Regions from separate parts of the Rummeliibacillus sp. TYF-LIM-RU47 genome, predicted to be linked through region 1. Evidence: predicted binding sites of a transcription regulator. Region 1 holds the regulator's gene; each other region holds the start of a gene.

Region 1 (7,879 bases):
TTGTTTACTTTATTCATTTGGTTCATCATTTGTTTAATTTGTTTTTCTGATGGCTTTCTACCCATTTGAGTCATCATCATACGTAACATTTGTTCATTGATTGGTGGGTTTTCTTTCAGATATTTCATCATATATTGTCTTGCAATAAAGAATCCGCCAACTAAACCAATAATTAACGCTACAATAATTAATGTAATCGCTAGTCCAGTATTCAACTAATTTCCTCCTCTAAATTGTGCATACGAGAATATCTCTCCAAAGAGGATTATACAACAAAAATGTCATGGACACTACTATTTCTCTTATTTTTGGTGACTGAGTCTTTCTCCTGCTAGCAAAGAGACACTGCTAACTTTCTGCCAGAACAGAAAATTTTGGAGGTTTTAACCAGCCACATTCCATTTCGCCCTTATTGAAGCCAATAAAACCAGAGCTAATTTTTGATAATGTTGCAAATAAATCTAACTCTAACATACGGGAGCCAATACAATAAACATTTAGATAGTATGGCTGAATTTCTATGTGAAGATCTCCTTTGAATTGATTACTTAAATAGATTTCATGGTTTTTAATATTAATAGCAGAAAAACTAGTATGTAAATGTTTTTCTATGCTAGTTTCAATATCATCAACAGGCAACGTCTCACATAAATAAGCTAATTCCTGTGATGGATAAAAATTGTTTTGGTTCGTTTTGACACCATTAATTAATTCGAATAAAAGACGTTCTCTACCATATATAAATGATTGATGTTTTGGTTTAATGTGAAAGATTGAGTAAACACGCATTTTTAAGCCGCCCCTTTCTTTCTACTAAGTATACCTTCAATCAAGTGAATATTTTGTCAATTTAAACTGTAAATACCCCACTTTCTTTGTCAAAAAACAAAAAGTAGAGGCATATTCCCTCTACTTTTTGGTATTTCTATTTATTTTGCCATTAAAGCTTTAACTTTCTCTACTACGTTGTTTACTGTAAAGCCATATTCTTCGATTACTGATTCTCCAGGTGCACTAGCTCCGAATCGGTCAATAGCTAAAACATCACCTTCAAAACCAACATATTTATGCCAACCAAATGAAGAAGCCATTTCAATTGCTAAACGTTTTGTTACGTTTTTAGGCAATACGCTTTCTTTATATGCTGCATCTTGTTCGTCGAAACGACCTAGATCTGGCATTGATACAACTGTAACATCGATTCCTTCGCTAGCTAATGCTTTTTTAGCAGCAACAGCTAACTGTACTTCAGAACCAGTTGCTAATAGCAATGCATCAGCCACTTCTTTGTCTGCCTTTTCAACAACATAAGCACCTTTTTCAACGCCTGTATAGATTGCATTTGCATCTACATCAAGCACTGGCAAGTTTTGTCGTGACAGCACTAAAGCAGTAGGTTTATTTTTAGATGATACTGCAAGTTTCCATGCGGCAGCAGATTCGTTAGCATCAGCCGGACGGATAACAGAGAGGTTCGGCATCGCACGCAATGCAGCTAAATGTTCAATTGGCTCATGTGTTGGACCGTCTTCACCAACAGCAATAGAATCATGTGTAAACACATATGTCACAGGAAGTCCCATAAGTGCAGATAAACGTACGGCAGGGCGCACATAGTCAGAGAAGACAAAGAATGTTCCACCAAACACGTGAAGACCGCCATGCAAAGCCATACCATTTAATGCAGCACCCATTGCGAACTCACGAACACCGAACCAAATATTACGTCCAGCTCGTTCAGTTGCAGAGAAATCTCCTGCATCCTTAATAGTAGTTTTATTAGAGCCAGCTAAGTCAGCACTTCCTCCAAAGAAAGAAGGCAATTTCTTAGCTAAGGCATTAATCACATCACCTGATGATGAACGTGTAGCTACCGATTTGCCTGGCTCGAAAGCTTTGATTTCTGCGTCAAAGTCTTCAGGCAGCTCTCCATTAATTGCTTTTTCTAGCTGTGCAGAAAGTTCTGGGTATGCTTGTTTGTATGCTTGGAATTGTTCATTCCATACAGATTCAGCTTCTTCCCCTTGAATTTTCGCTGCTTCTTTAAATGTTTCGTATACTTCCTCAGGAACGAAGAAATCTTCATTTTCCCATTGATAAGCTTGTTTTGTTAGTAGAACTTCATCAACGCCAAGCGGTGCACCGTGAGATGATGATTTACCTGATTTGTTAGGAGAACCAAAGCCAATAACTGTTTTAATCTCAATTAATGTAGGTTGTCCTTTATGAGTTTTTGCTTTTTCAATTGCTGAATTAATAGCTTCAATATCATTGCCATCGTCAACCAAGATATAATTCCAGCCATATGCTTTAAAACGCTCAGCTGTATTATCTGAGAATGATTTATTCAAATCACCATCTAATGAAATATCATTACTATCGTATAAGACAATTAGTTTATCTAATTGCAAATGGCCTGCAAGTGAAGCTGCTTCTGCAGATACACCTTCCATTAAATCTCCATCTCCGCAAAGCGCGAATGTATAGTGATCTACAATGGAATGTTCTGGTTTGTTGTATACTCCTGCTAAATGCGCTTCAGCCATCGCCATACCAACAGCCATAGCAATCCCTTGCCCCAGTGGACCAGTTGTCGCTTCTACTCCAGCAGTGTGCCCAAATTCAGGATGGCCAGGAGTTAATGAATTCCATTGACGGAAGTTTTTAATTTCATCCATCGGTAAGTCATAACCACCTAAATGAAGTAGGCTGTATAATAACATTGAACCATGTCCTGCTGACAATACAAATCTGTCACGGTTAAACCATTTTGGATTTTTTGGATTGTGTTGCATTTGTTTTGTCCATAGCGTGTAAGCCATTGGTGCTGCACCCATTGGTAAACCTGGATGACCAGAATTTGCTTTTTCGATTGCATCAATCGACAAAGTTCGAATTGTATTAATTGCAAGCTGATCTGCTTGTAGCGTCATGAATAGACATCCTTTCTGAAAGCAAAGTATTATTCTATTACAGTTTAGTCAACATTATGTCAGAAAACAATATTTTTTCGACATTTACTTTACCTTATTAATTCAAAGGATTATTTCGTTTTTGAATTTCCTTTACCTTATCCGGTGTTACTTCATCGCCATTTGGATCAAATACTCGGACATGCTCAATGGTGTCTCTCATGGAATTACGGAATGTATCCAGATATTCTTTTCGAAGTGCTGTTTGTTCTTTCGCTTCCTCAACACTTAGTCCTTCTGCTTTTGATTTTCTAGACAGGAAATTAATGCGATCAATCTTTTCTTTTGGCAACATTTATATACACCCTTTCATATTCTTCATATCTTAAAGAGTATGTAAAATATGTTTTAAGTGCAAGCGTTAAGCATTATTTGGATATCAAGCCAACCTGTATCATAAAGTAAACTTTTCGACAGTTTACAGTTAATTATTGTGCTCTTCGAATTCTTTATAGCGTCTATGTACTGTTGCTTTGCTAAGTTGGAAGCCCAATCCATTTAAAGTAGCAGTGATTTCTTCAAATGTTAGCCCTTTATTTCTCAATTGAATAATCTGTTCAATTGGAGCATCAATTCTTTCTCTACCTTCTGGATTGCCCCGATCCTTTAAGTTATTTTCAGGCCTATAGCCGTTTTGTACAGCCCTTTTCATCCCACGACGTATTTTGGCATTATGTAATTTCCTTTGATATTCCTCTACTAGTGCCAATATTTCAAGCAACATTGTATCCATTTCATTCAGCTGGATATTGCCTGAATTATTAAGAGTAAAAATAGTCACTTCCATTTTATTAAGTAGATGTAATACGGCCATGCGACCATTCCCACGTCCTAATCGCGTTTCATCCTGCACAAACAATGCTGTAATATGTTGTTCTTTAATATAATCCAGCAAATCCATGAGTCCCTCGCGTTCTACGTCATAGCCGCTATGCCGATCTTTAAATACACTCATAACATTATAACCTTTTGTTTTGGCAAACTCTTTTAGTTCACTTTCTTGCCGTTCTAGCGAAGAATCTTGGGATTCTTTTTCTGTACTTACACGGCAATATAATACTGCTTCTTTCCCTCTATTCATTCATTTTCACTCGCCAACTCTATTCCTTTTTTATTCGTGTTAGTTTTTTTGTACGCAGGAATAGATAAAGTATGACCAGCTATAATGCGTCCGTCAATAATATTGTTTTTATCTTTCACTAAAGAAACCCACTCACTTTTGGATAAATCCCCTTTATAAAGTCCAGATAGCGACCATAAAGTATCTCCTTCTTGGACTTCTATGTTTGTGTAGCTAGTTGTATCCCGATTGATAACCATAAGAATAACCATAATCGCGAATATGAATGCAAATAAATAGGTGGTATTTCGATTTTTTTTAATCCAGTTCATAAGGATCTCCCCTTCATCGAATGTTTGTTCGTAGTTTATATAATTCAATATAATACGAACATGCGTTTTTGTCAAATAAATTTCGAACCTATGTTTGCATCCATTTAATAGACATGTTATACTTCATTTAACAATTAAAGAAAATTGCTGATAAGAGGGTGAGCAAATTGAAAAAGGTATCAAAAAGACAAGATGATATATTGGAATTTATAAAAGAAGAAGTACGCACTAAAGGATATCCGCCTTCTGTACGAGAAATAGGCGAAGCAGTAGGTTTAGCTTCCAGTTCAACTGTCCACGGCCATTTGAATAGATTGGAAAGCAAAGGGCTGATCCGCAGAGACCCGACAAAACCGCGCGCTATTGAAATCTTAGATCAAGGAAATGTTACCAAACAGGGTGTTATGCATGTTCCTTTAGTTGGGAAAGTAACTGCCGGGTTACCTATCACCGCTATCGAAAATATTGAAGAGTACTTCCCTATTCCTGACACTTACGGTGGATCAGATGACCATATTTTTATGCTTGAAATCATGGGTGAGTCTATGATAGAGGCAGGAATTCTCGATGGAGACTACGTGATTGTCAAACAACAGGCAACTGCCAATAATGGAGATATCGTAGTAGCTATGACGGAGGAGAACGAAGCAACAGTAAAACGTTTTTATAAAGAAAAGGGACACTTCCGTTTACAACCAGAGAATTCCTCTATGGAGCCAATAATTGTTGAAAACGTTGCTGTTCTTGGTAAAGTTGTTGGTCTTTATCGAAACATATACTGATAATTAAAAAAACAATCGAGTCTATTATATTACCTGTAGACTGATTGTTTTTTTATAAACACAAAACAGATAGCGCGGGTGTTAAATTAGGATTATTTTGCGCCTACTTAAAGTGCTATTTTGCAGTATGAAAACATTGCGTGTTTCTTTTATTTCTCAACTAGCTTTTTAATCGCCAACATGGACTTACCCTGAATAATACCTGTATCTTCAAATTTAAATGAAGCGTATAATGTTTTAGCTTTGATATTACTTGTTTGATAAAAGAGAGCTATATATTCTGCTTCACCATATGGCCACGTTACGATCTCCTTCAACATTTTTTCAAATGCAAGTTTGCCATATCCTTCCCCTTGGTAACTCTTTCCAATCATAATATGCCAAATAAAATAGCTCTTCTTGCCGTAAAAATCTTCCTTCTCAAACGATTCGTGATCCAACGTATCATAAATATACATCAAAAATCCAACCACCACTTCATCGGCATAAATGGCATAAGGTGTAGCAGGTATCCCTTCTGCATTCAACATATGAGCATCTGCAAAGCTTCTTAGGTTAGTAGTTTCTATAAAGTCTTTTTGGTTTTCTTCAACTTCAAGTGCTATTACTTTCTCTATGTTATCTCCAGTTATTTTTCGTAATTCAATCATTTTCTATTTTTTCTCCTCTCTTAATACAATCCACTACCTCCTTGCACAATCAAAACATAGTCACATATCATACGATTATTCTCATAATATGTTGTACAAAGTATTCACCAGTAATAAACTCTACTCATCCTGATTTTTCATTCTAGCGCCATACATAATTGTAATAAAACTTAAAAACTTCCATTAATCAATATAAGTAAATATATTACAGTGTATAATATAGGTAAATACAGGGTTATAAATTTTTAGATTTAACAGTCAGATGGTTTAACACATCATCCGTTGCGCAAAAATATCTCTCGACAATTGAGTGAAGCAAAAACACAACATTTCTGTTTTCCGAAGCGCTTAAGTATGAACGTGATAAGGCTACTATTATTGTTTAGGATTAAGGTTATCTGGGTGAAGTAAGCAAGACTAATATCAAAAAGTGACAGAGGTGGGTTTGAAGATGGATACTTTTAAAACTTCAGAAAATGATGACGGTTCTTATATTGACTTGGAAGTTCTACAACATTACTTGGCAACTGGAAGAGAAGTTGAATTCTCCTATCATAAAACAAAATACTATATAGCAAATAGCTCTCAAGGATATTTACTTTTAGAAGTATTTCCAGGTTCTGATACCGAGAGTAAGGGTATTTCTGATAGTTTTAATGATACAAATGAATTTTTGCTTAATGTTAAAATCGCTAATAATTCATTAAAAGAGATTTTCTCGAAGCATACTAAGAATATAGAGATCGTCTTTATCTATTAAAGATTGAAATGGGTGACTTGCTAATCCTGATAGAGTGTTATGGTATTTAGTTTTTTAGTTGTCTGTGACTAAATAGAAATAGACCTCAACATGTAAAAGATATTAGGATCCTACGACATAAAATTGAGTTTATTGTTAGTATTATTTTATTTTGGTATCGCATTTTTTATTAAAAATTATTTGACTATCTGTTTTTGTTCTTCTAAAAACTGATTCCATCTATTTAAAAATAGTTCTTGATTTTTCTCTGTTACTTCAAAAGTCATCGAGAAATATCGAAAATCACGAGCTGGTATTGAAGGTATTTTAAAATCCCAAATAACATCATAAACTTTGGTACTATAGTCTATTTCTTTTAATTCTGAGTCGTATCGTTTCGGATGATTATATTTTTTGGGGTTTTGATACAACCACAATAAAGCAATATAAAGATATTTGTTTTTACAGTCAATCATGAATTGTTTATTTTCCAATAACATTGAATCAATTATTTTCTCTTTTATTAAAACATTAATATGCTTTTCAGCTAAGTCTTCTTCATTATTAAAAAGTGAAGCAAGCTCAAATAGCGTATTTGAAGTATTACCATTAATTGATACCTCTGATACTGCTTTTTCAATAGCATAATTTAGAGAAATATATTGACTTTTTAATCCAAAATTTAATTCATTCCAATTTAAAGAGGCATGATCTATAAAGAAAGCATACGGAATATTTAAATTTAACGAGTTCTCTGGCATATCTAAAATAAATTCTTCACTCTGATAATCTATCATATTAATCATTCATCTCCTTTTCGACAAAATAAACTACCCTTAGGTATTTAACCAATAGCTTGTTGTACCCGGTATCGCATTTGATGCGTGATTTGTCCTTCTCTATTAATTGTATAATGAACTATACCTTCTTCTCTTTCAATGTTTTTCCTTCCTTTTATCAATTTACTTTTCTTTACACCTTTTGCTGTTTTATATTCTTTTCAAATTTTGTAAATCCTGTATGCATAATAGACAACTATCAATACATAAGAAAAACGCTGGGACTTTGAATCCCAGCGCTTTTTATTTTAGTAAGTTTTCATGTATTGGTCACGTTCCCATTGGTGGACCTGTGTTCTGAAGAAATCAAATTCTATTTCTTTTGCTTCACGGAAATTAGCATAAATATGCTTTCCTAAAGCACCTTGAATGACTTGATCTTCAGCAAGTGCGTGCAATGCGTCGTCTAGGTTTGCCGGCAAATTACCAATGCCTTCTTCTAGTCTTTCTTCTGCATTCATCACATAAATATTTCGATCAACTGCAGGTGGCGGTGTCAACTGTT
Region 2 (7,879 bases), 560 kb from region 1:
ATCCATATAATAAGTGATTAATGCTTACATATTTATTTAGTATTTCCCTCTTTAGCTGATAGTTTTAAAATATGAGATATGAAGCCGTCTGTTTTAACATCAATTACATAAGATACATTTGAATATCTTTCCGACAAGCTATAATTTTCTTCTCGCAAATCTTCTTTTAAGCCATTCTCAGTAATTATTTGAATGCCTTCCCCTTTTTCTACATAGACAACCGTATAAATACGGTGTGGTTGCTTTTTGAGCTCTCGAAGTGTAAGTACACCACGTAGTGCACGATTGCCTGTCTCTACTTCATCAAGGGCCATCTTTTTAACGCCTCCGCGTTCTGTAACAATCATTACCTTACCTTTATGGTTTGGCGGAATGATATTTGCTGCTTTTACCATATCCCCATCCAATAAATTCATCGCTTTTACGCCAGCAGTCCTTATGCCTGCCACCGGTACTTCATCAAGTTTAAATCTGATAGCATAGCTCAGATAAGATGTTAAATAGACTTCCGCACCCGAATCTGCTATTCCAGAAGCTATTATAAGATCATCTTTCTTAAGATTCATCATTTTAAATGGCTTATTATAGCGTTGTACCTGGAAATCTGCCAAAGCAGTTCGTTTAATTTGTCCATTCTTCGTAATGCTGACAACATATTGATCGGTATTAAAATCTGCAACGCCTTCAACATTTATAATTTTTTCTTCAGAGTCTAAAGGAATTATACTTGAAATATGCTGTCCTAAATCTTTCCAACGAATATCTGGCAGCTCATGGACTGGAAGGAATATATAATGACCTTTATTTGTAAAGGCCAATACATGCTGTTGCGTATTTAATTGTGCCTCGTACAGTAAATGGTCGGATTCTTTCATGGCAAAATCTTCACCATTTGAAGCATTATACGAACGAATACTTGTCCTCTTTACATAGCCATCACTAGTAACTGTCACGACTACGTCTTCACTTGGCACTAAAACATCTAAGTCTACTTTAATTTCTTCAATTTTTTCTTCTATTTCTGAGCGTCTTGGTTCTTGGAACGTTTTTTTCACTTCTTTTAATTCCTTTTGTAGCACGCTCACAAGCTTCTTCTCGCTCTCTAATATACTCTTAAGTTCAAGAATCTTTTCTTCAAGTTCTTTCTGTTCTTGCCGAAGTTCTGTGATATCTGTATTGGTCAATCTGTAAAGCTGTAATGAAACAATTGCTTCCGCTTGAATTTCAGTAAAACCAAACTTCTCTTGCAAATTATTCTTAGCATCTTTTTTATCTTTTGAAGCACGGATAGCTGCGATAACTTCATCTAGAATTGATAGTGCTTTCATCAACCCTTCTACAATATGTAAACGGTTGTTAGCTTTATCTAAATCATACCGAGATCGTCTTACAATAATTTCTTTTTGGTGAGCAATGTATGCGTCTAATAGCATCTGTAAACTCATCATAGTTGGACGACGATTGTATATAGCGATCATATTGAAGTTATATGTAACCTGTAGATCGGTATTTTTCAATAAATATTTTAAAATCGGTTCTCCGCTGATTTCTTTCTTTAATTCAACTACTATTCGTAAGCCTGAACGGTCAGACTCGTCACGTACTTCTGCAATGCCATCTAAGCGTTTATCTAATCGCATTTCATCCATTTTTTTAACAAGATTTGCCTTGTTTACATCATAAGGAATTTCAGTGATAACGATTTGCTCTTTAGCACCCTTAAGCTTCTCAATTTCTGCTTTAGCTCTAACAATGATCTTTCCTTTGCCTGTTTCGTAGGCTTTTTTAATCCCGTCAACCCCTTGAATAATGCCACCTGTTGGAAAGTCAGGTCCATGCAATACCTGCATTAGTTCTTGAACAGTAGCTTGAGGATTTTTCAAACGCATTAATACTGCATCTAACACTTCAGCTAGATTATGCGGTGGGATGTCGGTCGCATAGCCCGCGGATATCCCTGTTGACCCATTGACTAATAAATTAGGAAAACGTGAAGGCAGTACAGTTGGTTCTAAATCTTGATCATCAAAATTTGGCACTAAATCCACTGTATCTTTTTGAATATCCCGCAGCATTAGAGCTGCAATAGAAGATAAACGGGCTTCTGTATAACGCATAGCAGCAGGCGGATCACCATCGACAGAACCGTTATTGCCATGCATTTCGATTAACATGTGGCGGGCTTTCCAGTCCTGGCTCATACGTACCATAGCTTCGTAAACAGAACTATCACCATGTGGATGATAGTTACCGATTACATTTCCGACTGTTTTAGCCGATTTTCTAAAGGGCTTGTCGTGTGTATTGCCTTCCATAAACATTGCATATAGAATACGGCGCTGTACTGGTTTAAGACCGTCTCTTGCATCTGGCAAAGCACGGTCTTGAATAATGTATTTACTATAACGACCGAAGCGATCACCGATGACTTCCTCTAAAGGCAAGTCTTGAAATATCTCTGACTGCGTCATGTAAGATCCCCTCCATCATGTTGTATAAATTCGCTTTCTAATATCGTACTGTCTTCTTCAAGGCCAAAGTCCACATGCGATTCAATCCATTTTCTTCGTGGTTCTACCTTATCACCCATCAATGTGGCAACGCCTTTTTCTGCTCTTTCAACATCATTGATTTGAACGCGAACCAATGTCCGTGTTTCAGGGTTCATGGTTGTTTCCCAAAGCTGCTCAGCATTCATTTCACCAAGGCCTTTGTAGCGTTGAAGAATATACCCCTTACCAATTTTCTTAATTGCTTGTTGAAGATCTTTCTCTGTCCAAGCATATTCAATTACTTCTTTGCGCCCAGTCCCTTTAGATACTTTATAAAGTGGCGGCAAGGCAATATATACTTTTCCTGCTTCAACAAGTGGTCTCATATAACGGAAGAAGAAAGTTAAGAGTAATACCTGTATATGAGCGCCATCCGTATCGGCATCCGTCATGATTATAACTTTATCGTAAGCAGCATCTTCAATATTGAAATCTGTACCAACTCCAGCACCGACTGCATGGATAATGGTAGCAATTTCTTCGTTTTTCATGATGTCCTGAAGCTTTGCTTTTTCCGTATTGATTACTTTTCCTCGAAGAGGCAAGATGGCTTGGAAAGTACGGTCACGGCCTTGTTTAGCTGAGCCGCCCGCAGAATCGCCTTCGACTAAGTATAATTCATTTTTGGCAGCATTCTTAGATTGTGCTGGCGTCAATTTTCCTGATAAGATGGTTTGTTTTTTGGATTTTTTACCATGACGTGCGTCTTCTCTTGCTTTCCGTGCTGCTTCGCGAACTTGCTGTGCACGAATAGCTTTACGTACAAGCGATGCACTAAGCTCCGCATTCTCTTCCAAAATGTACATTAATTTTTGGGATACGACACCATCGACAGAGCTACGTGCTTCAGCTGTGCCAAGTTTGCCTTTAGTTTGACCTTCGAATTGTAATAGATTTTCAGGAATTCGGACTGAGATGATGGCAGCTAACCCTTCACGTATATCTGAACCATCCAAATTTTTATCTTTTTCTTTTAGGAGTCCGACTTTACGAGCATACTCGTTAAACACACGCGTCATTGCAGCTTTTGCGCCTGTTTCGTGTGTGCCTCCATCACGCGTGCGAACATTATTAACAAAGGAAAGGATAGTTTCGGAATAACCATCATTGAATTGAAAAGCAAATTCAACTTCAATTTCATCTAGTTCGCCTTCAACATATTTAACTGGATGCAATACATCTTTTTCTTCGTTAAGATAGGCTACAAAGGCTTCAATTCCATTTTCATAATGATACACTTCTTGTCGCTCGGTTTCTTCATCAATAAGCTCTATTTTTAAGCCCTTTAATAAAAAAGCTGATTCACGTAAACGTTCAGCCAATGTATCGAATTGATACTTGGTTGTAGAAAAGATTTCTGGATCAGGCTTAAAATGAATAAATGTGCCTGTTTCTTTCGTTTTGCCTAGATTAGCAAGTGTAGTTACGGGCTTACCGCCATTTTCAAAGCGCATGCTGTATTTATGGCCATCTCGGTAAATGGTTACATCAAGCCATGAAGAAAGGGCGTTTACAACAGATGCTCCTACACCGTGCAAACCACCACTTGTTTTATAACCACCTTGACCAAATTTACCGCCTGCATGCAAAATGGTAAAGATTACTTCAGGAGTTGATTTCCCTGTCTTGTGCATCCCAGTTGGCATGCCTCGTCCATAATCTCTTACACTAATACTTTGATCTTTATGGATTTTCACAACAATATGTGAGCCAAAACCCGCTAACACCTCATCAACAGCATTGTCGACGATTTCGTATACAAGGTGGTGCAAGCCTCTGCTGTCTGTAGAGCCAATATACATACCCGGACGTTTTCTTACGGCTTCTAAACCTTCTAATACTTGAATATCATCTTCACTATAAGAGGTGATTGTTTGTTTATTTGTCAAAAAATATTCCCCCTAAACACAAACATCCGTTCTACTTTTATAAATCATATACACAATAATAGATACTGTCAACTTCTTGTTCAGTTAGACTCAGGTTTTATTGTATCATTCGTTTAATCTATTGGACAATAAGAACCGGCAATTATTGAGAAAGTTGGTCATTGTGTACGCTTACAGTCTCGTGATAAAATATTATTACAATCTAATAATACCAACTACTAATGTTGGAGGGAGTTTTAAATGAATAGTATTTTAGTTGTTGTATTGGCTTATCTAATTGGTTCCATCCCATCCGGTTTATGGGTTGGTAAAGTTTTTTATAAAACCGATATCAGACAGCACGGAAGCGGAAACTTAGGTGCTACTAATACCTTCCGTACGCTTGGAAAAAAAGCGGGTATAGCCGTTACACTTATGGATATATTAAAGGGCACACTTGCAACTATACTTCCTATTCTAGCTGTTTTCCAAGGAAGTGGTATCCACCCACTCGTTGCTGGCATCATTGCTGTCGTCGGGCACATGTTCCCTATCTTCGCTGGCTTCCGAGGAGGCAAAGCTGTGGCTACGTCTGCAGGTATTTTACTTGGCTACCATTGGCCAATCTTTATCTTGCTCCTTATCGCCTTCCTTCTTTGCTTAAAAGTGTATAAAATGGTGAGTCTAGCATCTATGTTTGCAGCTGTTGTAGCTTTTATTTACGCACTTATTTATGGTATTTTATATAATGAATATCTTTTACTTATCATTATTTCCATTATTGTAGTCTTTATTTTTTATCGCCATAGATCTAATATATCGCGCATAAAAAAGGGAACTGAACCAAAAGTAACATGGTTATAAAAAAGGAGTGTTCTTATGAAAATTATCATGTCTGAACAAGCATTTCAGTGGTTTTCTGATGAAATGGATGTAGCGCAAGGAGATACCATTCGTTTTTATGCTAGATATGGTGGCTCAAATCCTTTCCACGAAGGGTTTTCTCTCGGCATGAGTCAAGACTCGCCAATTAATCCAAGTGTTGTATTAGAGCATAATGGAACTACTTTTTTTATTGAGCAAGACGATACATGGTTTTTTAACAACCATGATTTATATGTAGATGTAGATCGCCAATTAGATGAACTTAAATTTGATTACAAGTAGATAACGAAAGCAAAAAGCATGCCTAATTCGGGCATGCTTTTTTAAACTACTCATCCAAGAGTTATTTGATTTCTGCAATTTCTTTATATTTATTAAACCACACCGGATTAATCCGTTCAAAAGCAACAGGTCGGAAATTTTCTTTTTTCACCACAATATGTTCGGATGTTGCTGTTGCCGCAATCGTTCCATCACTATGTACGATTTCATAGCCATACACAGTACGAAGACGTTCCTGTGATACAATCCATGTACGTATAATCGCTTTTTCACCATAACGTAGTGCAGCTTTGTAGCTAACATTTACATTCATAACAGGCGATACATAGCCTGCTTCTTCTAATTGAGTCACGCTAAAGCCTAAATCATGAATCAGCTGCGTCCTCCCTAATTCCATCCATATAACATAATTAGCATGGTATACAACGCCCATTTGATCTGTCTCCGCATAACGAATTTCAATTTCTTTTTCACTTACAAACATGTTGTTCACCTCATGTTAAGTATACCGTTATTTTGAGAGAAAATCCTTCCATAGCTTTTCTTCTTTCATTAAATCTCCTTTGTCTTATAAACTAAAACAAGTGCACAAAATTATTGTGCACTTGTTTGAACCATATTATTTAGATAATTTGTTACGTAAAACCATTTGTAGGATACCGCCGTTACGGTAGTAATCTACTTCTACTTCTGAGTCAAAACGAGCAAGCGCTTTGAATGTTTTAATATCGCCATCTGGAGATGTAGCAGTCACAGTTAGGATATCACGAGGTTTAACTTCATCTGTAATATTAACTGAGAATGTTTCTTCACCAGTCAATCCTAGTGATTCTGAGCTTTCTCCATCAACGAATTGAAGTGGTAGAACACCCATCATTACTAAGTTTGAACGGTGGATACGTTCGTATGATTCTGCGATAACTGTTTTAACGCCAAGAAGGTTAGTACCTTTAGCTGCCCAGTCACGTGAAGAACCCATACCGTAGTCTTTACCAGTAAGTACAACTAAGCCTACACGGTTTTTAGCGTATTTCATTGCTGCATCGTAGATATACTCTACATCACCTGTTGGCCAGTAAGTAGTGAAGCCGCCTTCTGTACCAGGTGCAATTTGGTTGCGGATACGGATGTTTGCGAAAGTACCGCGCATCATTACTTCATGGTTACCTCGACGGCTACCATAAGAGTTGAAGTTTCGTGGTTCTACGCCATGTTCACGCAAGTATTTTCCGGCAGGTGTATCTTTACCAATTGCACCAGCAGGAGAAATATGGTCAGTTGTAATAGAGTCACCAAATTTCGCTAACACACGCATACCCATAAGCTGTTGAATTGCTTCTGGTTTTGCAGATAGGTTTTGGAAGAATGGCGGATTTTGAATGTAAGTTGAATTCTCATCAAACTCGTAAAGTGAATCTGTAGAAGTTTCAATTGCATTCCATTTTTCATTTGCATTGAATACAGTTTCATATTCTTTTTGGAACAATTCACGTGTAACAACTTTTGAAAGAACGGCATTTACTTCATCAGATGATGGCCAGATGTCATCAAAGAATACATCATTTCCATCTTTGTCTTTACCGAATGAATCTTTACGTAGGTCTACATCTACAGTACCAGCAAGCGCATAAGCTACTACTAATGGTGGTGAAGCCAAGTAGTTAGCTTTCACTAAAGGATGTACACGGCCTTCAAAGTTACGGTTACCTGAAAGTACAGAAGTCACGAATAAATCTTTAGACATGATTGCTTCTTCAATTTCTGGTAATAGTGGACCTGAGTTACCGATACATGTTGTACAACCGTAACCAACTGTATTGAAACCTAGTGTATTTAGGTAATCTTGTAAACCAGAATCTTCTAAGTAGCCAGTAACAACTTTTGATCCTGGAGCAAGTGATGTTTTAACCCATTTAGGAACAGTTAAACCTTTTTCTACTGCTTTTTTCGCAACAAGACCTGCAGCGATTAGAACGTAAGGGTTAGATGTGTTCGTACAAGAAGTAATCGCAGCAATTGCTACAGCACCTGCTGGAATTTCAACATCACCCTCTGCAAATTTAGCAGTTGAAGTTTTTGTGAATTCATCTGGAGTTAAGCCAAAACCTTGAACGCCAGCTGGAGCCACTACTACTTCGTGGTAGCGTGTTTTCATATCTGAAAGCGGAATTAAATCTTGTGGACGTTTAGGACCTGAAAGATTAGTTTCGATTTCATCTAAGTTAATTTCTAATACATCTGTGTAAGTAGGTTCTAATTCTGGGTCAAAGAACATGTTGTTTGCTTTTAAGT
Region 3 (7,879 bases), 420 kb from region 1:
AGCTTATGCTTGTGACATCACATATAGCACAAACAACGAACTTGGCTTCGACTACTTGCGCGACAACATGGTGCTTTATAAAGAAGAACGTGTTCAACGCCCGCTGCATTATGCAGTAATCGATGAAGTGGACTCCATCTTAGTCGATGAAGCCCGTACACCTTTAATCATTTCTGGTCAAGCGAATAAATCAGCTGCTTTATACAAACAATCAAACGCGTTTGTACGCACATTGAAACAAGATGAAGACTACAATTATGATGTAGAAACTAAAGGCGTTACAATGACAGAACAAGGGATTGAAAAAGCAGAGAGAGCTTTCAATATTGATAACTTGTTTGATTTAACGCATGTTGGTCTAAACCATGCCATCAACCAATCGTTAAAAGCGCATGTTAGTATGCACTTGGATGTTGATTATGTGGTACAAGACGGTGAAATATTAATCGTTGACTCATTTACAGGACGTATTATGCAAGGCCGCCGTTATTCAGAAGGATTACACCAAGCCATTGAAGCAAAAGAAGGCGTGGAAATTCAAAACGAGTCTATGACCATGGCGACTATTACGTTCCAAAACTATTTCCGTATGTATGAAAAGTTATCTGGTATGACAGGTACAGCTAAAACAGAAGAAGAGGAATTCCGCAATATTTATAATATGAATGTTGTTGTGATTCCGACTAACAAACCAATTGCACGTGATGACCGTCCGGATTTAATCTATGCATCTATGCAAGGTAAATTTGAAGCGGTGGCAAATGAAATTGCAGACCGTCATCAAAAAGGGCAGCCAGTACTTGTTGGTACAGTTGCTATCGAAACATCAGAATTAATCTCGCACTTATTAGCAAAACGCAGTATTCCGCACAATGTCTTGAATGCGAAAAACCATGAGAGCGAAGCAGAGATTGTTGCAGAAGCAGGTCAAAAAGGCGCTGTAACTATTGCAACAAACATGGCTGGTCGTGGTACAGATATTAAACTTGGCGAAGGCGTACTAGATTTAGGCGGATTAGCCGTTATTGGTACAGAACGTCATGAATCACGCCGTATTGATAATCAGTTGCGAGGCCGTGCTGGACGTCAAGGTGACCCTGGTATCACGCAATTCTATCTTTCTTTGGAAGATGAATTGATGAAACGTTTCGGTTCTGAAAGCATGAAAAACATGATGACAAGATTAGGGATGGACGATACACAGCCAATCCAATCGAAAATGGTATCCAAAGCCGTTGAATCTGCTCAAAAACGTGTAGAAGGCAATAACTTCGATGCGCGTAAACGCTTATTGCAATATGATGATGTTTTGCGTCAACAACGTGAAATTATCTATAAAGAGCGTTATGAGGTATTGGAAACAGAGAATATGCGTGGCTTAGTCGAATCAATGGTAGACGAAGTACTAGTTAGCGCAGTTCATTCATATACAACTGAAGAAAATCCAACTGAATGGAATCTAACAGGACTAGCAAGTTTTGTAGGTGCTAATTTGCTACCAGAAGGCATTGCTACTGTCGATTCATTCAAAGGGAAAACACAAGAAGAAATCATTGAATTCCTTCGCACTGAAGTGAAAAAAGAATATGACCGAAAAGAAGAAGAACTTACGCCAGACCGCATGCGCGAGTTTGAGAAAGTTATCTTGCTTCGTGCAATTGACTCTAAATGGATTGATCACATCGATGCAATGGACCAATTGCGACAAGGTATTCATTTACGTGCGTATGCTCAAACAGATCCGCTTCGTGAATATCAATCAGAAGGCTTTGCGATGTTCGAAGCAATGGTAGAAGCAATCCGTTCTGACGTCGCTCAATATGCAATGAAAGCAGAAATCCGTAGTAATCTTGAACGTGAAGAAGTAGCGAAGGGTGAAGCGGTAAATCCGAAAACCGATGAAAAGACTTCTAAACGCAAGCCAGTCCGTAAACAGCAAGAAGTAGGTCGTAATGATTTATGCCCTTGTGGTAGCGGTAAGAAATATAAAAACTGCCACGGCGCTGTATAAAGAGTAAAAATAGTGGGATTCTTTATCTCCCACTGATGAGCTCTTACTGCCCGTAATGTGGTTAAAGTGAATGATGTAATTGGCAAAAGGAGCTGTTCAAACTTTGAACAACTCCTTTATGTCTTTTCATAGCTATAGTTATAGAAGCTTATCCCTTCTATAACTATACTTACAGTGAATAACATTCAGCCTTAGTTGTTGAAAAGTGACTAAGATGCGTGATAAGTTATTGAATATTTAATGTAATTGGAGGAACAAATTATGATGGAATTATCAGATGTTCGGAACGACCTTGATGGGACGTCCACAAAATTAGAAGACTTTAGGGGGTCTCTTTGACTTAGAAAACAAAGAGGCGCGGATTCAAGAATTGGATGAAATGATGCTTGAGCCATCTTTCTGGGATGATCAAAACAATGCGCAAAAAATTATCAGTGAATCCAGAGGTTTAAAAGAAATCGTCAACGAATTTCACGAATTAGTTGAAACGCAGGAAAACCTTGAAATGACACTGGATTTATTAAAAGAGGAACCAGATGAAGAATTGCAGCAAGAACTTTTTAACGAGATGGATGAGTTTAAAAAACGCACCGAGGATTTCGAACTGCAATTGCTTTTAAGCGATCCTTACGATCAAAACAATGCCATTGTGGAACTTCACCCAGGCGCAGGCGGTACCGAGTCTCAAGATTGGGGATCTATGCTTTTGCGTATGTATACGCGCTGGGCAGAAAAACATGATTTCAAAGTAGAAACATTAGACTACTTGCCAGGCGATGAAGCAGGGTTGAAATCTGTTACACTTGCGATTCGCGGACATAATGCATACGGTTACCTGAAAGCCGAAAAAGGTGTCCATCGTCTTGTACGTATTTCACCATTCGATTCCGCTGGACGTCGACATACTTCCTTTGTGTCTGCAGATGTCATGCCGGAGTTTACCGATGAGATTGCTGTTGAAATCCGTTCAGAAGATTTAAAAGTAGATACCTATCGTGCATCAGGCGCAGGTGGTCAGCATATCAATAAAACAGAATCTGCTGTCCGAATTACTCACTTGCCAACAGGGGTTGTTGTGGCATGCCAGGCTGAACGCTCACAAATTAAAAACCGTGAGAAAGCGATGAATATGCTGCAGGCGAAATTGTATCAGCTAAAAGTAGAAGAGCAGCAAGCTCAGCTAGATGATATCCGCGGTGAACAGAAGGAAATCGGATGGAGTAGCCAAATCCGTTCATATGTATTCCATCCGTATTCAATGGTGAAAGACCATCGCACCAACACAGAAACCGGTAATGTCCAAGCGGTGATGGATGGCGATATTGACCAGTTTATTAATGCATATTTGCGCTCACAATTATAAAAACTGTAAGTTGTGAATAAATAATACGCCCGAGTGGATAGACTTTTGCAAGGTCTCATCTGAACGGGCGTATTTTTTGCTAGTAGCGGTGTTGTCTCTTTCTATTTTAGGTATTGAGCCAAAACATACCAAACGTTTGTTCTTAATTTTGCTTGCTAAATGAGCAACTCGAATATAAAATAAAATAAGAACGTTTGTTTTCTATGGAGGTTGTTGGCGATGTTGAATTTATCGAATGAAGCAATTCATAGGTTAGAGCAGGCCATTTACTTGCCAATGGTGCTGCAAATTCTAAAGCGTGATAGCAAAGAATTTGAGCAAGGGCATTTTAAATTAAAACAACCCTATATAAGGCTGCTTGAACAGACGACCAAGCGAGTCCACAAAGAACTGGCTGAGACGAAACGTTATTTGGCTATGCATCAGCTGCAAGTATTCCGCGGGGAGCGAGATGATCTATTCTCCGAATACATTTTTATCAATAAAAGAGCCCAAGATTGCCGCCGGTACTCGAATATTCGGCTGCGCAATCATGTGGAAGAACTGTTAACTCACTATTTATCTAAGTCATAAGAAACAAGCCGCGCTCTATAATTGAACGATTGTCCATTTTTTGATGCCTATTGATCACCTCGTCCATATGACGGAAATAAAGGATGGAAGCATAATATTGCTGCCTTGAAAGTGTTGTAAAACTTAATTGTTCCTCTATATAAACTCCTTTTTTGAAATATAAGCCCATTTCTTGTTTATTCATCATAGTATGTCCTCTAAAATTTTGCCACAAAATCCATGCGTTATGCTTTTTCTTAGGTGATGCAGTCGGAAAGAAAATATATGGCTGTAAAAGAGCCGTTAAGATGATAGGTAGTTTAATAATCGTGTCTGATTTAGCATGTTCGTTTACTTTGCTAAATACGTAATTTGAATATTCCAGTGATACGTCCAATGAAGTGCCGAGTGAAGTACAAATATAATTAATCAATCGGGTCACAGTACACGAGACGATGTATTGACGATTGAGCTCAATAACAAGTGAATAATTTCGTTTGTCTACCAAAATAGGCTTAAGCATGCAAATATCCGGTGTTAGATAAAATTCATGAATTTTTATAATTTCCATTTTTATTCCTCCTAGTATGTTGGTGGATTCAAAGATTAAATTTACGGGTATATAATGATCTCAACTACACTATTTCTATAGATAGATGAGAAAGTAAAAAAGATTGCATATTCATGTTGTTTTTCCTATACTAACAAAAAGCATTTCAGGAAATAAAACAGAGAAAAGTGACATATCATTGGTCGTTCTTCTCTTTTTGTTGGTAGAATGAATACTTTGCTTGGGCCATATGAGGGTAAAATTAAACTATTTTTGTTTTACTTTCTCAGTAAAAGCCCCCAAAGTCGAAAACTGTGACTGTTATCATTCAATTTAAAAATTAAAAACCGTTCAGATGGAGCGGTTTTTTTATTTAAACAATAAAACGTACGTTCGCTTATTTCTGGATACTTGTGAGTAGCTATGTTAAAATATGTCTATGAGTTTTAAGGAACGGGGAGGAACCAAATGAGTAAAGATTTCGAATTACATTCCGCATATCAACCGAGTGGCGACCAGCCTGCAGCGATTAAAGAACTGGTTGAAGGCGTTAGACAAAATAAACAGCATCAAACACTTCTTGGCGCAACAGGAACGGGGAAAACTTTTACGATTTCAAACGTTATCAAAGAAGTGAAAAAGCCGACGTTGATCATTGCGCATAATAAAACGCTCGCAGGGCAACTTTACAGCGAGTTTAAGGAGTTTTTTCCAAATAATGCTGTCGAGTATTTCGTCAGCTATTATGATTATTACCAACCGGAAGCGTATGTGCCACAAACCGATACCTACATTGAAAAGGACGCCAGCATCAATGATGAGATCGATAAACTGCGGCACTCTGCCACTTCCTCTTTGTTTGAACGAGATGATGTAATTATTATTGCATCGGTTTCTTGTATCTATGGCTTGGGGAACCCGGAAGAATACCGTGAAATGGTTGTGTCCATTCGTACAGGGATGGAAATTGAACGCAACCAGCTGCTCCGCAAACTCGTAGATATCCAGTATGAACGAAATGATATAAATTTCACGCGTGGTACCTTTAGAGTGCGCGGAGATGTAGTCGAAATTTTCCCTGCATCTCGTGATGAACACTGTATCCGTATTGAATTTTTCGGGGATGAAGTTGACCGCATTAGAGAAGTAGATGCATTGACAGGCGAAGTGCTTGGAGATAGAGAACATATTGCTATTTTCCCAGCATCTCACTTCGTTACGCGTGAGGAGAAATTATTAAAAGCAATAGATAATATTGAAGTAGAACTGAAAGATCAATTAAAACATATGCGAGAAGAAGACAAGCTGTTGGAAGCACAGCGCTTAGAGCAACGAACGAATTACGACTTGGAAATGATGCGCGAAATGGGCTTCTGCTCTGGCATAGAAAACTATTCAAGGCATCTTACATTGCGCCCTGCTGGTGTTACACCTTACACATTGCTTGATTACTTCCCGGAAGACTTTCTGCTTGTCATTGATGAAAGCCATGTTACATTGCCGCAAATCCGTGGTATGTATAATGGAGACCAAGCACGCAAAAACGTACTAGTAGAACACGGATTCCGTCTGCCGTCCGCGCTTGATAACAGGCCGCTGAAATTTGAAGAATTTGAGAAACATATTCATAATGCAATTTATGTTTCGGCAACGCCTGGTCCCTATGAATTGGAACATACACCTGAAATGGCTCAACAAATTATTCGCCCGACTGGCTTGCTTGATCCAGAAATCGATGTACGTCCAATTGAAGGCCAAATCGATGACCTAATGGATGAAATTCAAAATAGAATTCAACGGAATGAACGTGTTCTGATTACGACGCTTACGAAAAAAATGTCGGAGGATTTAACCGATTATTTAAAAGAGATGGGCATCAAGGTACAGTATTTGCATTCGGAAATAAAAACGTTAGAGCGTATTGAAATTATTCGAGAGCTGCGTGTAGGAACATATGATGTACTAGTCGGTATTAACTTGCTTCGTGAAGGACTAGACATTCCGGAAGTTTCTCTTGTCGCTATTTTAGATGCGGATAAAGAAGGTTTCCTTCGTTCAGAACGTTCTTTAATCCAAACAATCGGTCGTGCTGCTCGAAACTCTAATGGGCATGTCATTATGTATGCTGATCGCATTACAGATTCCATGGCAAAAGCACTCGAGGAAACGGAACGTCGTCGTACAATTCAAATGGAATATAATGAAAAACACAATATTACACCTAAAACTATACAAAAAGAAATTCGTGATGTGATTCGCGCAACACAAGCTGCTGAGGAACCTGAAACATATCTGACAAAAGCAACCAAAGGCAAAAAGCTTACGAAGGCAGAAAAAATCACATTGCTTGAATCTTTAGAGACAGAAATGAAGGATGCTGCAAAAGCGCTTGATTTTGAGCGGGCAGCAGAATTAAGAGACACTATTTTGGAATTGAAGTCGGAAGGATGACCAATTTGAAAAATCAAGAGATTGTAGTACAAGGTGCCAGAGCAAATAATTTAAAAGATATAGATGTGACCATTCCAAGAGACCAATTAGTCGTGATTACTGGTTTGTCGGGTTCAGGGAAATCCTCTCTCGCTTTTGACACGATTTATGCGGAAGGTCAACGGCGCTATGTTGAGTCGCTGTCATCTTATGCACGTCAATTTTTAGGTCAGATGGACAAGCCGGATGTAGATGCGATAGAAGGCTTATCGCCTGCCATATCAATCGATCAAAAAACAACAAGCCGAAACCCGCGCTCAACTGTCGGAACGGTAACGGAGATTTATGATTACCTGCGATTGCTTTTTGCTCGTGTCGGAAAACCAATCTGCCCAAAGCATGGTATTGAAATTACTTCTCAAACCATTGAACAAATGGTGGATCGCATTAAGCAGTATCCTGAGCGTACTAAGCTTCAACTACTTGCACCCATGGTCCAAGGGAGAAAGGGCACACATGTAAAACTTTTAGAGGATCTAAAAAAACAGGGGTTTGTCCGTGCACGAATAGATGGTGAACTCCGCGATTTAGACGATAATATTGAATTAGACAAGAATAAAAAACATACGATTGAAGTGGTCATTGACCGTATCGTTTTAAAAGAAGGCGTCGAGGCACGTATAAGCGATTCATTAGAAACAGCGTTAAGGCTTGCAGAAGGCCGTGTAGTAGTCGATGTGATGGAACATGAAGAACTGTTATTCAGCGAACATCACGCTTGTCCTATTTGTGGCTTTTCAATCGGCGAATTAGAACCGAAAATGTTCTCCTTCAACAGCCCGTTTGGTGCATGTGCAAGATGTGACGGTCTTGGCTCTAAACTAGTAGTAGATAAAGAATTAGTCATACCAGACTGGGATTTGACATTGGATGAAGGAGCCATTGCTCCATGGATTCCAACAAGCTCACAATT
Region 4 (7,879 bases), 870 kb from region 1:
AGATCTTCGCCAAAAAGCGAAAGAAGCGAAAGAATCAGGCCTATACAATAAAATTATGGTCATCACAGATGGCGTCTTCTCAATGGACGGCGATGTGGCAAAATTGCCTGAAATCGTAGAAATCGCAAAAGAATTTGATCTGATTACATATGTGGATGATGCACATGGTTCAGGTGTAATGGGCAAAGGGAAAGGAACAGTCAAACATTTTGGCCTTCAAAATGAGATTGACTTCCAAATCGGTACATTATCTAAAGCAATCGGTGTTGTTGGCGGTTATGTTGCTGGTAAGAAGAACCTAATCGACTGGTTAAAAGTCCGCTCACGTCCATTCTTATTCTCTACAGCATTACCACCAGGTGACGTAGCTGCTATCACACGTGCAGTTCAAATGCTGATGGACTCTACAGAGCTTCATGACAAGCTTTGGGAAAATGGCGATTACTTAAAAGCCGGCCTGAAAAAATTAGGCTTTAATATCGGTCATTCAGAAACACCAATTACGCCATGCATTATCGGCGATGAAAAATTAACACAAACATTCTCAGCTCGTCTTCTTGAAGAAGGCGTCTATGCGAAATCGATTGTGTTCCCAACCGTTCCAAAAGGCACTGGCCGTGTACGCAATATGCCAACAGCTGCCCATACAAAAGAAATGCTTGATAAAGCGCTAGCGATTTACGAAAAAGTCGGTAAAGAGCTTGGTGTTATTTCTTAATATCCTAAAATCTCGCCATTATGGCGGGATTTTTTTATGTTAAAGGACTTTCTAGTATCTCGTTTTTATATACTTTTTGATTCAGAAAAGATAGAATAATATGTAGATTTTTCAGAATTGAAAGTTTACTATGGGAGCGAAAAGTTCAAACGGAGGTGCGCAAACATGAAGATAGGATGCATTCAGTTAAATGTAGCATTTGGTGATGTGGAAAAGAACTTTAAAAGAGCTGAACAGTTCATTCGCGAAAGTGCTAGTAAAGGAGCCAAGCTTGTTGTCTTGCCTGAAATGTGGAATACAGGTTATGCGCTGAAAAAGTTAAATGAATTAGCGGATGACCATGGTGAAAGAACTAAGAACTTCTTGCAAAATTTAGCCACAGAACTTCACATCGATATTGTCGGCGGTTCTGTGGCAACAAAGAGAGATAATTATTTCTACAATACGATGTATGTTGTCGATAAAGAGGGCAAACTAGTAGGAGAGTATGATAAAGTCCATCTTTTCAGCCTCATGGATGAACATTTGCATTTATCCTCAGGAAGCGAAAAGAACAACTTTGCTTTAGGCGACTTGCAGGCGGCGGGCGTTATTTGCTATGACATCCGTTTTCCAGAATGGTTGCGCCTTCATACATTAAATGGGGCAAAAGTGTTGTTCGTGGTAGCACAATGGCCGACGCCAAGAATTGATCATTGGAAATTGTTACTCCAAGCAAGAGCTATTGAAAATCAATGCTTTGTTATAGCTGTCAATCGAATTAGCAACAAGAAAGAAAATTTCAACGGCCAGTCCATGATTATTGGGCCTTGGGGTGAAGTATTGTGGACGGGAAATGAGGATGAAGAGCTTGCTGTTATTGACGTGGACTTATCTAATGTCGATGAAGTGCGAGGACAAATCCCTGTCTATGATGACCGGCGCCCTGATTTATATAAAGATATTCTGGTGTAAGTTCAAGTGAGAGAAGCTATTTCTCTCGCTTTTTACTTTATTGTTCGAACCTGCCTCTTTGGATATAAACGTATATCCATCCCCTCACCGAATATAATATATTCACAAACCCTTTCTACATTCCTCTCGTTGTTTTTATCCCGCATTAACGGGCAGTAAGACCCCCACTTCAAAACTGCAGTATGTAAAGGAGAAGTTTAGTGGGGGGTAACTGCCCGTAAAAGCCCGATTGGTTCAACTAACCTTCAGTGGGGATAAAAAACCCCCACTGAATGAAGTTTCACTTTATATGGAAAATAAAACGTTACATTTTGGTAAATGCTCTTTATGACTTGTCATCTCACTTGTCTCATTTTAGAATTAGAACAAATGTTCTTTATTGAATGGAGGGAGTTCGCTGTGCTGTATGAAAATATGCCAAATAGATCGATTATGTGTATAGATATGCGTTGTTTTTATGCGAGCTGCATGGCGACACTCGCTGGTTTGAATGTGCTGAACGAAGCGGTTGCCGTTGTTGGTAATCTGGAGCAGCAAAGCAGTATCGTGCTTTCTGCATCTCCCATGGCGAAAAAACGTTTCCAAATAAAAACGGGCACTCGGTTATTTGAAATTCCGAAGCACCCCGATATCCATGTGTTTGAAGCAAAGATGGAGTACTTTGTGCGCATGTCTGTTGAAATCACTAAATTATTTACGAGCTATGTACCGAGCGAAGCGATTCATGTTTACAGTATTGATGAAAGCTTTATTGACTTAACAGGCACGGAGAAGCTATGGGGTGATCCAGAACGAACAGCGCGTGCCATCCAGAATGAACTTTACAAGCAATTCGAAATTCCAAGCACTGTCGGTATGGGACCTAACATGCTTCTAGCAAAGCTTGCACTCGATTTAGAAGCGAAAAAAACAGGTTTTGCAAAATGGGACTTTGAGGATGTTGAGAAAAAGCTATGGCCTGTTATGCCGCTATCTGAAATGTGGGGAATTGGACGCCGCACCGAACGAACGCTAAACCACATGGGTATTTTTTCAGTGGGCGATTTAGCAAATGCTGATTTATCTGCACTCGAAGAGAAGTTCGGCATTATGGGCAACCAGCTTTACCACCATGCATGGGGGATTGATTTATCTACCGTAGGAGAAGCACCAATTGTTGAAGGCCAAATCAGTTTCGGCAAAAGCCAGATATTAAAACGCGATTACCATACGAAAAAGGAAATCTTCATCGTGCTGCTTGAGATGTGTGAGGATGTAGCAAGGCGGGCAAGGGAAGCTTATAAAGTGGGCCGCACCATTACATTGGGCATATCGTATAGCCGCGATGCTTTTGGCGGAGGCTTCCAACGCGCAAAAACAATTGATGAAGCGACCAATGATACAATGGCGATTTATCGTGTATGTCTGCAGCTTTTTGAAGAGCATTACAACGAACGTCCCGTGCGACAAATCAGCATCAGCATATCAAAATTAGAATCGGAACAATCACTACAGCTTAGCCTCTTTGATACAAAACGCTGGAAACGTCGTAAGCTCGGCGCTGCAATGGATCACCTTCGTGCACATTACGGTTCGACAGCTATCCTTCGCGCCGTTTCGTATACAGAGGCAGGTACTGCAATTGGACGCGACGGATTGCTTGGAGGGCACAAGCGCTAAAGTCTGAGGGAATTTTACAGCTTGTTAATGCGAGACGGGATAAAAAGGAGATGTGTGTTAGTGCTACGCGACCGAGGGAATATCAAGTGGACGGCTATGATGCTGCCGGAACATGTTCACCGTTTAAAAAATTGGCAAAGTGAATTAAAGCAAATCAAAAAACCTGCATATGACGAATGGACACTGCAGGCGTTAGAAGAGGAAGTACTTCAAGCATACTACAGCAAAAAACAAGTAGTAGTAGAAGTATGGCATGACAAAACGAGCCGCAGCTTTACAGGCATCATTGCCAACCTTAACAGTGAAAAGAAAAAACTGTTAATCCAAGATCAAGATACATTTTCTAAAAATCATTGGGTGGATGTGGACTGTATTATTCATTTGGAAATATTAGCGTGAAAATCATAAATAATAATAATCAAATAAAATATAAAAGCCACAAACGTATAGATTCAACGTTTGTGGCTTTTTAGGTGTACACACAGAGTTTGCTAAAATCCCTTTCACATTTGAAGTTCTTTCATATCTTTCAAGGAATAATAAAGCATGTACTTCTGTACACCTCTTGCATGTTCGATTGCTTCAGCTGAGTATCGGCTAAAGTTTTCTTTATTTTTCTCCTTGGCAGAAATCAAACTTTCAATTGAAGGAGCCATCCATTTTTCAGTTAACCGCGGAAGCATTTCACGTGCGTTCTCGATATTTCCAAGCAGGGCTTCGCTATGGGCAATCATATAGCTTTGATAAGGCTCTTTCTGAATTTGTTTTGCTTCAGTCAGCGCTTGGTCATAATGTTCTTCTAGTAGGGCAAGCAAGCATGCGTAATTATGTTTGATATAAGGCTGTTGATGAGTGGAAATTATTCGTTGAAGTGCTTCTTTTTGTTCTGCTAAGGATTCATGGGCGATGGCGTATGGATAGGCAAATAATGCTTTTTGCTTGTTCCTTTTAAGGAAGCGGTCAATTTTTTTTAGATTATTTGTCCACCATAGTGCATTGAAGTGGGGATAAAGTGTAAACATAAATACATATAAGATAAGCAAAATTACGATTAGCCATGTAGGAATATCCATTAAAAGCAGAAAAGAGCATGCTAGGATGGCGAATAAATAAATAAGCGTTAATTTTACTAATTCCATTCGTTCACTCCTTTTTTCGTTTAGTATAAATGAAAATTCAAGAAAAGTCCCAGAAGAAATCAGTGGATAAGCACTAGTTGTGCTTTCTAGAAATACAGTATATAATAAACTCGGAAAATTACTTTAAATAATAGGTGCTAATGGGTTTATTTGTACACTGGGAGAATACAAATGTTTTTGAGAAGGGAAATTGTACTGTCGGAAAAAGCAATTGTATGTAATAGAGGGAGGATTATACAATGAAAAGAATAATGATAACAGGCGCGTCTGGCCAAATCGGTTCAGAATTAGTGGCGAAGCTAAGAAAAGAATATGGTACCGAAAATGTACTAGCTACAGATATAAAAGAGAGTGCAAACCAAGCAGGGCCATTTGAAAAATTAGATGTAACAGATGCAAAACGTATGCATGAATTAGCGAAGAATTTTGAAGCAGATACAATCATGCATATGGCAGCATTATTGTCAGCAACAGCTGAAGAAAGACCATTGTTCGCTTGGAATTTAAACATGGGCGGTCTTGTGAATGCTCTTGAAGTAGCACGCGAATTAAATATGCAATTCTTTACGCCAAGTTCTATCGGCGCGTTTGGCCCATCAACACCGAAAAATAATACGCCTCAAGATACATTACAACGTCCGACTACTATGTACGGCGTAAATAAAGTAGCGGGTGAACTTCTTTGTGATTATTATTTCACACGCTTTGGCTTAGATACGCGCGGCGTTCGTTTCCCTGGCTTGATCTCCAATGTGACTCCTCCAGGCGGCGGTACAACAGACTATGCGGTAGATATTTATTATAAAGCTGTACAAGAAGGCAAATATACTTCTTATATCGCACAAGGTTCATATATGGACATGATGTATATGCCTGATGCATTGCAAGCAATCGTTGACTTAATGGAAGCGAATCCAGAAAAACTAATTCACCGTAATGCATTCAATGTAACAGCGATGAGCTTTGAACCAGAAGAAATTGCAGCTTCCATCCGCAAGGTAATGCCAGACTTTACAATGGATTATAGTGTGGATCCTGTACGCCAAGCAATTGCGGACAGCTGGCCGAATTCGATTGATCCAACAGCGGCAAAAGAAGAATGGGGCTTTAAAGCAAAATTCGATTTAGACGCAATGACAATCGATATGTTAAATGTATTAAAAGAAAAATTAAAATAGACTAGGCAAGGAACAGCATTTTAAAAATGCTCATCCTATATGAAAAAGGGGCACGAAAAAGTGGCATATCACTTTTTGGGCCTCTTTTTGCTTATTCGGATTTTAATTCTTAAATAATAGTTTTTCAGAAGAAGGACTTTGTTATTGATCTTTGTATTTTATCAAAGCTTTATTATACTCTGTGCTCTCTTCACTTTTCTTATAATAAACCTTTAAAGTATTGGGCTTCCCCCACCAAATTGGCCATCTCACTATCTTTGCTGAATATGAAGATAAAAGCCTTATGTGTAAATGTGATTGTTGTAATGTAGTGGCTAGAGTAGAACACTACATTATAACGGGACAACAAGTTCTTTGTGTGGCTATTTAAAAGGAAAAACTATTGCACGAGACCTTTCCTAAAAAACCATTATAAAAAAGACAAAATTCAATCAAAGCTGTTGTTTTTTTTATTCCTATAATTTTGATTTATACTTAATATAAAACGATTTTTGGAGGTATTTATTTGTTGTATAGTCCGAAATGGAGTAAAGCAAAAAAACAATTGAAAAGCTTCACTTGCGAATCTTTGCGTTCGAGAGTGGATTTTCAAGTTATTAATTATAGACGCGCGCACGACCAGTTAGGTAGAGCCGTCATTACGGTAGATAAAGTTGAAAAGTTAAATATGTGTACACTCATTGCAGAGAGAGAAGAATTTCGCAAAAAATGGGCTATACGAAAACAATTAGATGATTTTAACTTTGATGACGTAACTCATAATCGGGATCTTCAAGATGAAGCACATCAATTACTGAAAAATGAGGCGATTTATGGACAATATGATTTCTTTTTTGCTTTAGAACAATATTTCAATGCTTCAATACAAGAAAGTCGACAGTCCTCCGATATTTTAATCAAAATATTATCTCTTTTAGACCGTCGCATAGGTAAACGATCATTAATGAAAATAAATGACACTATTGCAAATGAACATCCATTTGTCCAAGACTTTTTTAAACTACGTTGTGAAGCGGAAAATATAAGAATCATCATTTAAAACAATTTATTAATAAATTAAACCAATTAAGGTAAATGGATATATTTATGATAAAGTATATCTTGGAACAAATACTATAAAGCTATTACAGGAGAGTCCTAACATGAAAAGGAAAATGAATTACATAATATTACTTTTAACGACCATCTTTATAGTCGGTTGTACCGAAGGTGGATCCATTAAAGATAAAGAAACAAATTCACAAGAAGTAAACACAGTTGATACAAATAAAAATAGTGAAAAAGATGAAACTATCACTTCGGTTATTGGTGAAACAGTAGCAAAGAAAACACCAACTAAACCAAATAAAAAACTGTTCTCAGGATACAAACTTATTAAAGTTTATGGTGGTGATCTTTCTGGGTATCGAAAATCAAACGTCGTCGTTGACATTGGTTTTGGAAATCGTGAATATTGGGGATTTACGAATGAGCATGGGCAACTGGTTCGTGTTATTGCCGACAAAATTGTTCTACAAGATGACCGTACCGAACCAGTAACATCGTCTGGTAGATACTACCCTGATGAAGCAAAAGTTCCAGGTGTTGAAAGAGCAGATTTAGATGAAGGACATATCATTGCGGATTCTCTCGGAGGGGTATCAAATGCTTACAATATTACTCCACAAGAAAGTACACTCAACCGACATGGTGATCAAGCATATATGGAAGATGCCATTCGTAAAGCTGGTGGGGCTACAAACTTTGAAGCCATTATTACCTATCCTAATACGCAAACACAAATTCCCTCAAGCTATCAGTATACCTATACGATAAAGGGTGAGAAAATCGTTGATAAATTTAAGAATGTGAACCCTGATAAAGTAAACAAATCGCTCGGTCTAACTGGCAATAAGGCTTCCAATTCAACTACAACTCGTTCAAACAGAAAAGGCAATATTTCTAGTGTTGATACAAATGGTGATGGACAAGTGACGATTAAAGAAGCAAAAGCAGCAGGTTATAGTATGCCAATAACGAGGAAACATTGGTTATACCCATATATGGATGATCGAGATAATGATGGTATGGTAGGGGAATAGGTATTTAGAAATTAAGGTAAAATAAATTTCAAAGAAATAGATGAATACAGGCCTTTATCGATTTTCATTCAAAAAACGACTAAACCTTGATTATAAAGGAGTTAGTCGTTTTTTGATGGTTTCAAATTAGAATGGAAAGTTTATTAACAC

The links. The regulator LexA, encoded in region 1, represses DNA repair genes until DNA is damaged. The targets are predictions, from matches to a motif close to CGAACATATGTTCG.
Region 2: the regulator LexA is predicted to act here: its motif matches at 4,461-4,474, upstream of parE (DNA topoisomerase IV subunit B).
Region 3: the regulator LexA is predicted to act here: its motif matches at 4,859-4,872, upstream of uvrB (excinuclease ABC subunit UvrB).
Region 4: the regulator LexA is predicted to act here: its motif matches at 2,035-2,048, upstream of F0527_RS00535 (Y-family DNA polymerase).

The regions. Positions count from the first base shown of each region.
Region 1 is NZ_VVIR01000001.1:959,706-967,584, reverse strand. Features, by position in the region: gene F0527_RS04700 (YneF family protein) at 1-215, opposite strand, end outside; gene sirA (sporulation inhibitor of replication protein SirA) at 349-789, opposite strand; gene tkt (transketolase) at 930-2,933, opposite strand; gene F0527_RS04685 (DUF896 domain-containing protein) at 3,031-3,267, opposite strand; gene F0527_RS04680 (YneB family resolvase-like protein) at 3,397-4,053, opposite strand; gene yneA (cell division suppressor protein YneA) at 4,050-4,364, opposite strand; gene lexA (transcriptional repressor LexA) at 4,532-5,146, shown strand; gene F0527_RS04665 (GNAT family N-acetyltransferase) at 5,296-5,796, opposite strand; gene F0527_RS04660 (hypothetical protein) at 6,248-6,556, shown strand; gene F0527_RS04655 (DUF2247 family protein) at 6,733-7,332, opposite strand; gene glnA (type I glutamate--ammonia ligase) at 7,623-7,879, opposite strand, start outside.
Region 2 is NZ_VVIR01000001.1:1,518,465-1,526,343, reverse strand. Features, by position in the region: gene parC (DNA topoisomerase IV subunit A) at 33-2,471, opposite strand; gene parE (DNA topoisomerase IV subunit B) at 2,468-4,441, opposite strand; gene plsY (glycerol-3-phosphate 1-O-acyltransferase PlsY) at 4,682-5,284, shown strand; gene F0527_RS07710 (HesB/YadR/YfhF family protein) at 5,300-5,587, shown strand; gene F0527_RS07705 (acyl-CoA thioesterase) at 5,649-6,071, opposite strand; gene acnA (aconitate hydratase AcnA) at 6,207-7,879, opposite strand, start outside.
Region 3 is NZ_VVIR01000001.1:541,469-549,347, forward strand. Features, by position in the region: gene secA (preprotein translocase subunit SecA) at 1-2,011, shown strand, start outside; one part of gene prfB (peptide chain release factor 2) at 2,276-2,347, shown strand; one part of gene prfB (peptide chain release factor 2) at 2,349-3,374, shown strand; gene F0527_RS02560 (YhjD family protein) at 3,594-3,947, shown strand; gene F0527_RS02565 (competence protein ComK) at 3,937-4,497, opposite strand; gene uvrB (excinuclease ABC subunit UvrB) at 4,945-6,927, shown strand; gene uvrA (excinuclease ABC subunit UvrA) at 6,933-7,879, shown strand, end outside.
Region 4 is NZ_VVIR01000001.1:93,950-101,828, forward strand. Features, by position in the region: gene F0527_RS00525 (glycine C-acetyltransferase) at 1-718, shown strand, start outside; gene F0527_RS00530 (carbon-nitrogen family hydrolase) at 884-1,672, shown strand; gene F0527_RS00535 (Y-family DNA polymerase) at 2,075-3,331, shown strand; gene F0527_RS00540 (YolD-like family protein) at 3,392-3,730, shown strand; gene F0527_RS00545 (hypothetical protein) at 3,835-4,470, opposite strand; gene F0527_RS00550 (L-threonine 3-dehydrogenase) at 4,710-5,648, shown strand; gene F0527_RS00555 (SF0329 family protein) at 6,154-6,687, shown strand; gene F0527_RS00560 (DNA/RNA non-specific endonuclease) at 6,791-7,729, shown strand.